One region of the Achromobacter sp. NPDC008082 genome, then DNA from elsewhere that is predicted to be linked to it. Evidence: riboswitches for the same ligand, from Rfam matches in the RefSeq annotation. Region 1 holds a riboswitch; the other holds the start of a gene.
The links. Region 1 has a riboswitch for manganese ahead of mntP (manganese efflux pump MntP). Riboswitches for the same ligand answer to the same signal wherever they lie in the genome.
Positions count from the first base shown of each region.

Region 2: linked by a shared signal. The riboswitch ahead of ACFZAI_RS08260 (sodium:calcium antiporter) and the one ahead of mntP (manganese efflux pump MntP) in region 1 are both predicted to bind manganese.

Region 1 covers NZ_JBIBIB010000005.1:261,154-266,383, reverse strand. The annotation lists gene ACFZAI_RS21080 (PhzF family phenazine biosynthesis protein) at 130-1,044, opposite strand; gene mntP (manganese efflux pump MntP) at 1,190-1,753, opposite strand; yybP-ykoY riboswitch at 1,765-1,934, opposite strand; gene ACFZAI_RS21070 (hypothetical protein) at 2,033-2,422, shown strand; gene ACFZAI_RS21065 (alpha/beta fold hydrolase) at 2,447-3,244, opposite strand; gene ACFZAI_RS21060 (hypothetical protein) at 3,391-4,143, opposite strand; gene ACFZAI_RS21055 (hypothetical protein) at 4,414-4,635, shown strand; gene ACFZAI_RS21050 (PIG-L family deacetylase) at 4,766-5,230, opposite strand, start outside.
Region 2 covers NZ_JBIBIB010000002.1:267,142-272,371, reverse strand. The annotation lists gene mgtA (magnesium-translocating P-type ATPase) at 1-781, opposite strand, end outside; gene ACFZAI_RS08265 (hypothetical protein) at 1,212-1,550, opposite strand; gene ACFZAI_RS08260 (sodium:calcium antiporter) at 2,033-3,037, opposite strand; yybP-ykoY riboswitch at 3,118-3,282, opposite strand; gene ACFZAI_RS08255 (aminopeptidase P N-terminal domain-containing protein) at 3,418-4,761, shown strand; gene ACFZAI_RS08250 (hypothetical protein) at 4,789-5,230, opposite strand, start outside.

The sequences.
Region 1 (5,230 bases):
CACTCAACGTAAACGTCGAGTGACTCGTCGGTTGTCCGCGCGGCATGCCGGCGCGAATTTCGGTGCGGATTGCAGTTCGTTCATGCGGGCAAGCATACACGAGGCCTCGCGCCGCCGGCAAGAATGCGATCAGCTCAAAGTCGGCGCTGGCAAGGTGCCTTCCATGACCACCACGGCCTGCCCCGCCACGCCCGCCCACACGCCATCGGCGCGCGGTTCGGCGTGCGCCAGCAACAGGCTGGCGCGGCCCATGTCCACGCCCTGGCCCACGCGTAAGCGAAGCATGCCTTCGCCCCGCAACGCCGCGCGCAACGCCGTAACCGCCGCGGTTGCGCTGCCCGTTGCCGGGTCTTCCGTCATGCGGCCGGTGAACATGCGCGCCTGGAGGTCGGTGGGCGCATCTGCCGTATCGGAGGCCGTGTCCGTGGTGTAGACGTAGATGGACTTTGCCCCGTCCAACGGCAGCAGCGCCGCATAGCCCTGCGAATCTGGCGACGCGCGGCGCAAGGCGTCGCGGCTGGCCAGTTGCGCCACCAGGAATATCAGCCCCACCGACACCACTTGCGGCGCGTGCTCTGACGTATCAATGTCAGACGCCTCCAGCTTCAGCGCCCGCGCCACCGCCGCCGCCGGCACCTCGCTTGCGCGCGACAGCGGCTGGGGCGCCAACAGCTCGACGCTATCGATGCCCTTGGCGCCCGGCTTCAGCGCAATCCGCACCAGACCCGCGGCCTCTTCAAACACAAAGGCGTCCGGGGCCGGATGGCCAGCCGTGATCATTTCGCGCGCCAGCACCACGGCCGTGCCCACGTTCGGATGCCCGGCGAACGGCACTTCACGATCCGGTGTGAAGATTCGCACCCAGGCCGTGTGCGCCGGGTCTTTCGGCGGCAACACGAAACTGGTTTCGGAATAATTGAATTCGCGCGCAATGCGTTGCATCTGCGCGGTATCGAGCCCTTGGGCGTCCAGCACAACCGCCAAGGGGTTGCCGCAATAGGTCTGGCTGGTGAACACATCGGCGGTGACGTAACGGTAGCGCATGAGAAGCGTCTCTCTTCCTGGTTGAATGAGACGAGTATGCGGACACCACGGCACCGCCGACAGACACAGAAAGGAAGGACTTCTCCCATAACAGCCTGCCGGACTAACCCGGCAAGGCTTGACTGCGCCCTGCCCTGATCTGAAATCAGGCCGACAGATGCTCGTACAGGATCGTGGCCCCGATACCGATCAGCGCAATGCCGCCCAGTATCTCTGCACGCTTGCCCGCCACGCTGCCCACCAGGCGGCCGACCATTACGCCGATCGTCACCATCAGCATGGTCGCCAGACCAATCGCCGCCGCCGTGATCCAGATGTTGTTATCGATGAACGCCAGGCTGACGCCCACCGCCATCGCATCGATGCTGGTGGCAAAGCCTGTGGCCGCCAGCAGCCAGAACGAATGGCGCGCGACCGGCGCAGCGGCTTCAGGATCATCCTTGTAGCCGTTGCGGATCATCAGGCCACCGAGCACACAGAGCATACAGAACGCAATCCAGTGGTCCCAGTCAGCAACGAACTTCGCCGCGACGGAACCGAGCGCCCAGCCGATCACAGGGGTAATCGCTTCGATGACGCCAAAGATGACACCGGTGCGCAGGGCTTCGGACAGGCGCGGCTTGCGTAGCGCGGCGCCCTTGCCGACCGCTGCGGCAAACGCGTCGGTCGACATGGCAAAGGCCAGGATCAGGATGGAAAGGGGGTTCACTGTTGGATGGCTCCGTCCGGGCGACACACACAGACTTTCCATATCGCCCGGACAAGGCTATGGAATAGTCCGTGGTCTCGCCAAGCCGAATCGGCCGTTGCGCCATGACCGAAAGGTCAAGAATGTTGACGCAAACCCTGTCAGCGCGGCTGACAGCAGGCTACTCCCCAAAGATGGCGGAAGTGTACCAAAACGCGCTTGCCAGCGCGTGGGTCGAGTACCCTGTACCACGGCGCCGCCCTCGCGGCCCGAAGCAGGCTTACCCGGAAGGAATGCACCATGGAAAACCCTTTTGGCGACTCCGACGAACCCGCCATCGACCACCGTCAATATCTGGTCCTGATCGCGGCATCGAAAGACAACGCCTCACTCGCCCAAAAGCTGCTTGAAAACCTGAAGAAGCACGTCGACGAACGCGCCGCGCCCTTGTGGATCGACGCCAAAGGCATCGGCGTGCTGCTCACGACGGATCTGGTCGCCTCGGAGATCTGGAAGGAAATGTTCCAGAAGGAACCTGGCCAGGATTACGGCGACACGCGCAACATGCTGGTGCTGGAGCTGGGCAAGGATTGGGCCGCCCGGCGCGACGACAAGATCGAACACTGGCTTGCCACGCATGTGGGCGATCCGCTGACGCCAGCGCCTAAACGGCCGGGCCGCAAGCGTTGATCGTCGGGCAATGAAGCGCTGCGGCTACGCCGCGCCCGCAGCGTGGCCAGCCACACGCCGGATGAACGTAACGAGCAAATCCGTCACCTCATCCGGCCGATCCAGACTCGGCAGATGGGCGGTGTCCGCCAGCTCATGGCCGCTACCGTTCGCCAGCATCGACGCCACCTGCTGGCTGCGCGCCTGAATGTTGGGAAAGTCACTGCGCCCCCACATCACCAGGGCCGGGGCCTGGATCTCATTCAAACGTTGATACGTCGGCAAGTTGTCGATGCTCGGCCCCCTTGGCGGCGACCGCAGTATGCCCGCGTGCATCTCAAGAAAAAGCGGGCGCGCAGCGCCTTCGACTCGCCCCTCGGGTTCCAGCGGACCATCCAGGAACAGACGCGCCTTCAACGCGTTCACGCGATCCAGATCGCGAGCGGATTCGGCTTGCTTCAACGTCGCCATCGCCTCTTGAATAGCGGCGGGTTGGGCCAAGTCAGGCGCGCCCGGCACCGTCGGCGCAATCAACGCCAGCCCGCGGACCCGATCCGGGTGCAGCAGCGCGGCGTCGAGCGCCACGCGCCCGCCTTGCGAGCACCCCACCAGAATCACAGGCTTGCCATCCGCCAAAGCATCCATCACCGCCATCAGGTCCGCCACGGCGGAATGATCTTCTGGCGTGCAATGCGTCAGCCCAAACCCACGCCGATCATAAGCAATGACCTTATTGCTCGAACTGAGCACGCGCATCTGCGCCTGCCACATGCGGCGGTCACAAATAGCGGCATGCAGAAAAACGACTGGGTCCCCGCTTCCGGCGGTCTCGGCCGCCAACATCGCACGGCCAGATGGAATCTGATGACGAAGCGTGTTCATGGGCAAGGTGAAAAGCATGGCGAAGTCGAAAATATACTCTTCGCGCAGACAATCCGGCGCGGCAATCGCAGGCGGATGACGACAAACGGGGCGGCTGAACGGCGCCGCTACGCCGCCTTCACGCCGCGTGCGGATTCCCGATACGCGACGGCACACATCGCGGTCACGACGAGGGTCATGAGGATGGTGCACGCCAGAAACAACACACCATACGCAATGTCCGACACCCTCAAGCGGTTCGCCACATTGAGCATCATGACTTTGGCCAAGCCCGCTGACAGGATCAGCGCGAACAGCGCGGCGGCCAGCGGCCAACGCTTGAATGGCATCGCCGCACGCGCCTCCCGGAAGCCGTACTCGCCCGCCACCGCGGCGCGCGGAAGGCTCAGCGCGTACACCGCGCCCGCATACAACATCGGCACCCACAGCACCGCCAGAATGGCAAACAGCGTGACGAAGAAGCGGGTGTCGCCCACCCCGCCCATCGCAAAATAAATCATGATCGGCATGTCGGCCGTTGCCCGCAGCACGGCCGCCGCCACAATGATGAACAGCATCAGCAAGGCCAGATGCTTTGCCTCGGCGTTGCCCACGCCCCCGGCATCCACGGCGTCGCCCAACACAATCACGCGGTGCCAGGCAAAGGTCATGCGCGCCAACGCAATCATATTGACCAGCGCCACCACAAGAAACGCGTATTGAATTGACCCGAACGACCGGGACACCAGCAAAGCGAACGGCAAGCTCAGCACGAACAGGCCGAACGACCACGGCGCAGCCGCCACGAGACTTCGGCCTTGCTGCCGGATGACACTGAACGCCTCAGCAAAATAGCGGCCCGCCGCAAGTGGCTTCGACACGGTATTCCTTGGTCTGGTGGATAGGGGTCTAGGGCAACCATGCCGGGGCCCGTTGTCCGCGCCCGGCATGATCCGCGAAGAATATACCTTACTGGTCCCCCCACACTGGGCGATGGGAAGAACGGCTGCTGCAGCTTCGCATTGAATCGGCCCAGAACCATGGGCTAAGAACCATGGGCTAAGACCTAAGGCTTGGTTGCCCCCTTCCCCGTCGGCTTTCATCAATGTGCTACGGTTTATCTGCGGATCACCCGCACAACAGGAGGCAAGATGAAAACCCAGATCAGCTTCAAAAAAGTCGATGGCTCCGATGGTGTTGCGCTGCTTGACGGCGACGCATCAAGCACGCTTCAAGCCAAGCGGGAACTTGCCAATAAGCTGGACCTTCCCGACACTGCCGCGTCTGGTGGTGAAAACGAAGACATTGATGCCCGGCTCCGCCTGGGCGGCATTGACCCGAATTCCATCAAGGTCAACCACATCAGCGAATAAGCCAGTCCGCTGCATACGCGTCGGCTCAGCGCCCACGTTCTATGCGCCAACAGGCAAGACGCCCTGGCTTTCGCCGGGGCGTCTTTGTTAGTGCTGATGGCGATGCGCCGGGAGGATGCTGGCCTTCTCGTCAGGCGCCATCAAGCAAAAGCTGATGGGAACCTGATTCTTCCGCCTGGATATGCCAATACCGTTCCGGTCTGCGCAAGTCGTCCGGCACTCCGTTGAACGCCTTCAGCTGCGACGCGTAAGCGGCAATGGCCACTTCCTTGCTACCCAAGTCAGCCTCGCCGCACGCAGGCGTCAACACCAACCCTCGGCTGTGCAATTGCACCAGACGCGCTTGCACAACGCCGCGATGCGCCCGGTAAGGCGCGTCTTCATAGAAGAACCAGGCAATGTCAGGCAGCAGCTGCCTGACGCGCAGCGCGGCCTCGCTAACCCGAAGATGATCACCATGAAAGAGCCCAAGGGGAATACCCACGCTGCCCGGAGCCAGGTCGAGCAAGGTGCTCAGCAGAGACTCCATCAGCGCAGGCATGGCGTGATCGGGATGCTGCACATACTGGCAGTCAATGAAGCCCAACGAACGACC
Region 2 (5,230 bases), on a different contig from region 1:
CGCGCTGGACGGCGTGCTTTTCCACCGGCAACGATTCACCGGTCAGCGCCGCCTGCGCGACGAACAGATCCTTGGCGTTGAGGATGCGGCAGTCGGCGGGGATCATGTCGCCCGCGGACAGCAGCACAACGTCGCCAGGCACCAGCTCCGCCAAAGGCACTTCCATTTGGTGGGAGCCCGAATCGTGCAGCGGCGCGCCGAATAGACGCCGTCCGCCGCCATTTTCGGCCGGCGCTTGCGCATCGGCGCGCAGCACGGTGGCGGTGTTCTGCACCATGGCCTTCAACGCTTCGGCCGCGCGGTTTGAGCGCAATTCCTGCACAAAGCGCAGCACCGTCGAAATGACAACCATCGAGCCGATGATGACAACCGCCGTCCAGGACTGATCATCCGAGTCGGCCATCTGCACATCGGTCAGCCACGACAGGCCGGCCAACGCGGTCAGCAGCAGATTGAAGGGGTTGCGGTAGGACAGCCACAGGTGGGAATACCAGGACAGCGGCTTTTCGTGGTCGACCTCGTTGGCGCCATGGCGTTCACGCGCGGCCTGCGCCTGCGCTTCGGACAACCCGCCGCGTCCGCTGCCAAAGCGCGAAAACAGGGCGTTTAGCCCCATGCTCGACAGGTCGAGCATGCGCCGGTTGGCGCGGCGAGACGTATCGGATTCCGTGGCGGCGGCGGCGTGAGCGCCTTGTTCAAGAATGGGGGAACGCCGGAAATGGCGGCCAACGCGCCGCCGGCCCGCGGCGGACGAGAAAAAGGACTTCAGAAAGGTAAACATCGGAGTCTTCCGGTTTTTATTGTGTTGTTGTCGAAGACACGGGCACCCCGCCCGATGTGCTGCGCGCGGGCAGCAGCGGGCCGCAGCTTTCAAAGGAAAGCCGTGAATCCACCGCGTACGGGCGCGCGCAGGCACCGGGGCAATGTTGCCGGTGTCCGGATCGCGTGGAAGTCGCGCCGGGTGCGGAAAACGGAAGGGAAGCGAGCTAGGGAATCGAGACCGGCGGGTGCGGCGCGATCGTCAAGGAAGACGTCGGCCAGGCCGGGGATTCATTGCTGCGGAGTCCGTATGCGCCGGAAGAATGTCCGGCCCGTCGGCTCGCAGGGAGGAGACAGGTCAGACAGGCATGCCGGCGCCGTGCACGTGGCGCAATCGAGGGTCGGGGTCTAAGGCACTGGGCATGATCTCTCTCTTGGGTGGACAGCGCCCGTCAGGCGGCCAATGCGGCGGCTTGCGCGCCGAAATGCACGTGACGGACGGCGGGGTTGGCGCTCAGGCGGCGCGCTTGCGACATCAATTCAGCCCGCAGCTCCGGGGGGCAATTGACGGTGATGCAAGCCGACGCGAGGTTCGGGTCGCGGCCTTGGTCAATCTGCACTTGCGAGACATCCAGGCCAGCGGCGCTGAAGTCCAGGCAGATCTGCTTGCGCAAGGCGCCCAGCTCGTCGCGCGGACAAATGACCGTCAAACGCGACGTGCCGCGACGGCGGCCCAGGGCGGTGGCACGGTCTACGCCAGCGCGGCGTAGGAACAAGTCGAAGAAACGCATAACGACCTCCATTGCAAGAATGGGGAACGGTCATCGCGAGTACGCGTGCACGCGCAGACGCGGCGCATGGCGGGCGTACACAAGACGTGCACGAACGCTGGCGCTGCGACGAGCGGCGGTTCTGGCGGTTTATGCTGGGGAATGTCCCGGCAAGCCGAAGGCTTGCGCTATTGCCTGGGCAAAATCAAAGACCCGGGGCTTGGGATACGCCGCAACCTGTATGACAGGATGCGGCAGATGGAGCTCTGCGTGTTTCCTGTCAGACAGCGATGTCGATGCAAGATCGACTACTTTCGCCGGAATCGGTATTCACGAAGACTGCTCCTGAGATGGATAACAGGCGGATTTTACGCGGGTTTCCACTGATGGACAAGGGTTGACCGCTTAATTGTGGGCTTAATTGCGCAAGAGGCAGCAAAAAGAATGCAAAAGCGGCGCAACGCCCACAGGCCCTGCGCCGCCGGTTGCATTGCGCGTAACAATCAGGCGTAGAAGTGCCAGCCCAGATAGGCGGCGAACAACGCATAGAACCCGCCCACCGCCGACAAGGCCGGCACGCTCATGACCGAACGGCGAAAGCGCAGCCACAACAGCCCGATCGACAGCATCGTGAACAGGCCAGCGGCCAGCAACGGGGCGTCCAGCAGCCAGGGGGTCATGAAGATACCGAGCGCGCTGGGAATGGTGGCCTGGATCATCATCGCGCCCGAGATATTGGCTAGCGCCAGGCGTTCCTTGCCCTGGCGCACCCAGATCAGCGCATTCATGATTTCCGGCAGCTCGGTCGCAACGGGCGCCAGCAGCAAGGCGGCCACATGGGGCGATGCGCCCATCGCCACGCCCAGCAATTCGATCTGGTTCACAAACACATGCGACGCGCCGGCGATGACCACCAGCGCCAGGATCGTCTGCGTGGCGGCCCAGAACATGGACGGGTCTTCGTCACGGGGGCGCAGTTTCAGCGGTTCGAGGTCTTCGCTGTCGGTGCGCTCTTCGTCATGGCTTAGCTCGCGCTTGATATACAGGCCGTAAGTGGCCAGGAACAGGATGCCCAGCCAGGGCTTCCATGCGAAGGCCAGCAGCCCCAGCCCGACCTTGAAGATGAAGATGCCCATGAACCAGGCCTGGTCGCGGGCCAGCCGGCGCTGGTCCGCGTTGATACAGTTGGCTTGCGTGGCCTTGCCCCGGCGGGCGCGCCACAGCGCAAAACCGACCACGGCATAGGCCAGCGTCGCCAGCACCAGCGGGCCGCCCATGGCGGCGCCGACGCCGATATCTTTCTGTTCAGGGGTATCGCCGAACACGACGGCCATGAAGGTCACCGCGCTTTCAGGCAAGGCGGTGCCAAAGGCGGCCAGCACGGTGCCAGTGGCGGTGGCGCCCAGGTGGAAGCGATGTCCGACCCATTCGACGCCATTGACGAAGAATTCGCAGGCGAAGTAAATCACTGCCGCGGACAGGAAAAACAAAAACAGCGTGAGCAACATAGGAACGAAGCCGGACGAGCAGAAACCAATTGGCGCGACGCTACGGCTCGCCCGGCTAGGGTGAACGCAACGCGGCCAAAGGTCTCGCCTGGCTGATCCATGCTGGCGGGCGTGCCGCTTGCATGGAGACCGTTAGCGCCATGGAGTTCTAGTAACCGCACCGCGGCCCTGAACCACCAAGTCTGTTGACGCTAACTCCTTTGGGGACAAAGGATGGCTACTCCCCAATGACAGAGCCGCGATTGTAGCAGCGCCAACATGACCGTCCAGTGAATCCCGAGCAGGCTGCACAGGTTCGCGCCGCACTGTTGTTTGCACGCGATAGCGGGGTAAAGTAGGCCGCATCCACAGCTTTCGCGGGGTTCGCGCCCCTGCCCGCCATGAGCCTGCCTCCCGCCGATATCATCCCCTTCGCCGCCCGGCGCCAACGCCTGATGGAGCGGATGCGCGCAGAAGGCGGCGGTATCGCCATTCTGCCGACCGCCCCCGAGGCGATACGCAACCGCGACGCCGAATACCCTTACCGGCACGACAGCGACTTCTTCTACCTGACCGGCTTCACCGAGCCGGCGGCATGGCTGGTGCTGATTGCGGGCGCGACCGACCGCGCGCTGCTGTTCTGCCGGGAACGCCACGTAGAGCATGAAATCTGGGAAGGCAAACGCTTCGGCCCCGAAGCCGCCGCCGCGCATTTTGGCTTCGACGACGCGCACCCCATCGACGCGCTGGATGAACTGGTGCCCAAGCTGATGCTGGATCACCCTACGCTGTACGCGCCGCTTGCGGGCGATAAACGCACCGACGGGCGCCTGCACCGCTGGCTGGCGTCGGCCCGCGAGGCCAGCCGCGCAGGCCACGCGCCGCCCACCCGCCAACAGGACATCCGCCCCCTGCTGGCGGATATGCGTCTGATCAAAGACCCCTCTGAAATCGCCGCGATGCGGCGCGCGGCGAAGATCTCAGCGGGCGCGCACGCGCGCGCCATGCGCGTGGCCCGCGCCGGCATGCACGAATACGAACTGGAAGCCGAGCTGCTGTATGAATTCCGCCGCCACGGCGCGCAGGCCGTGGCCTACAACAGCATCGTGGCCACAGGCGCCAACACCTGCGTGCTGCACTACCCCGCGGGCGAGGCCGTGCTGCGCGATGGGGACCTGGTGTTGATCGACGCTGGCTGCGAAGTCGACAGCTACGCCAGTGACATCACCCGCACGTTCCCGGTGAATGGCCGCTACAGCGGCCCGCAGCGCGCGCTGTATGACCTGACGGTGGCCGCGCAGGAAGCGGCGGCGGCGGCCACCGCCCCCGGCCGCAGCTTCAATGACGGCCACGAAGCCGCGCTGCGCGTGCTGGCGCAAGGCATGCTGGATTTGAAACTGTTGAAGGGTTCGCTTGACGGGGTGCTGGAATCGGGCGACTACAGCCGCTTCTACATGCATCGCACCGGCCATTGGCTGGGGCTGGACGTCCATGACGTGGGCGACTATCGCCAGGCGGGCACGGCCCACGGCGCCGACCGCCCCTGGCGCACGCTGGAAAAAGGCATGATGCTGACGATTGAACCCGGCATCTATGTGCGCCCGGCCGACGACGTGCCGGAAAGCTACTGGAACATCGGCATCCGCACCGAGGACGATGCGCTGGTCACGGACGAAGGCTGTGAATTGATCACCCGCGGCGTGCCGGTACAGGCCAGCGAGATCGAAGCGCTGATGCGCGAATAGATGTGGCCCGGGGGGCGGCCTGGCGGCCTAGAGCACCAGGCCGTCCAGCCAGCCCATGGCCACCCAGACGTAGACCACCACCATGGCGATGGCGAACATCGACACAACCGAGCCCACCAGGCACGCCAGAATGGCGACCAGCACCGGCCCCCAGCCCGTGGAAGACGGGCGGCCGTGATCGGGGTTGTAGAGACGGTCGAATTTCTCGTCGGACATCAATGAGAACACCGCGCTTTCGATGAACCCGTCGATCATCGGAATGAACAGCAGGAAGAACGCGGGGTTGTCGTACCAGACCGGATAGAACCGGAACGCACAGAACAGGCTGACGACCGCCAGCAGCGTGACCAGCCACGCGTGGCGGCGGCCCAGATACCACCAGTGGGCGCCCAGCCAGCCGAACAGACAAGCCAATAAGCCCACGGCGACCTTGCCGCGCGGGCGGCGGGCGGATACGGCGGACAGCGAA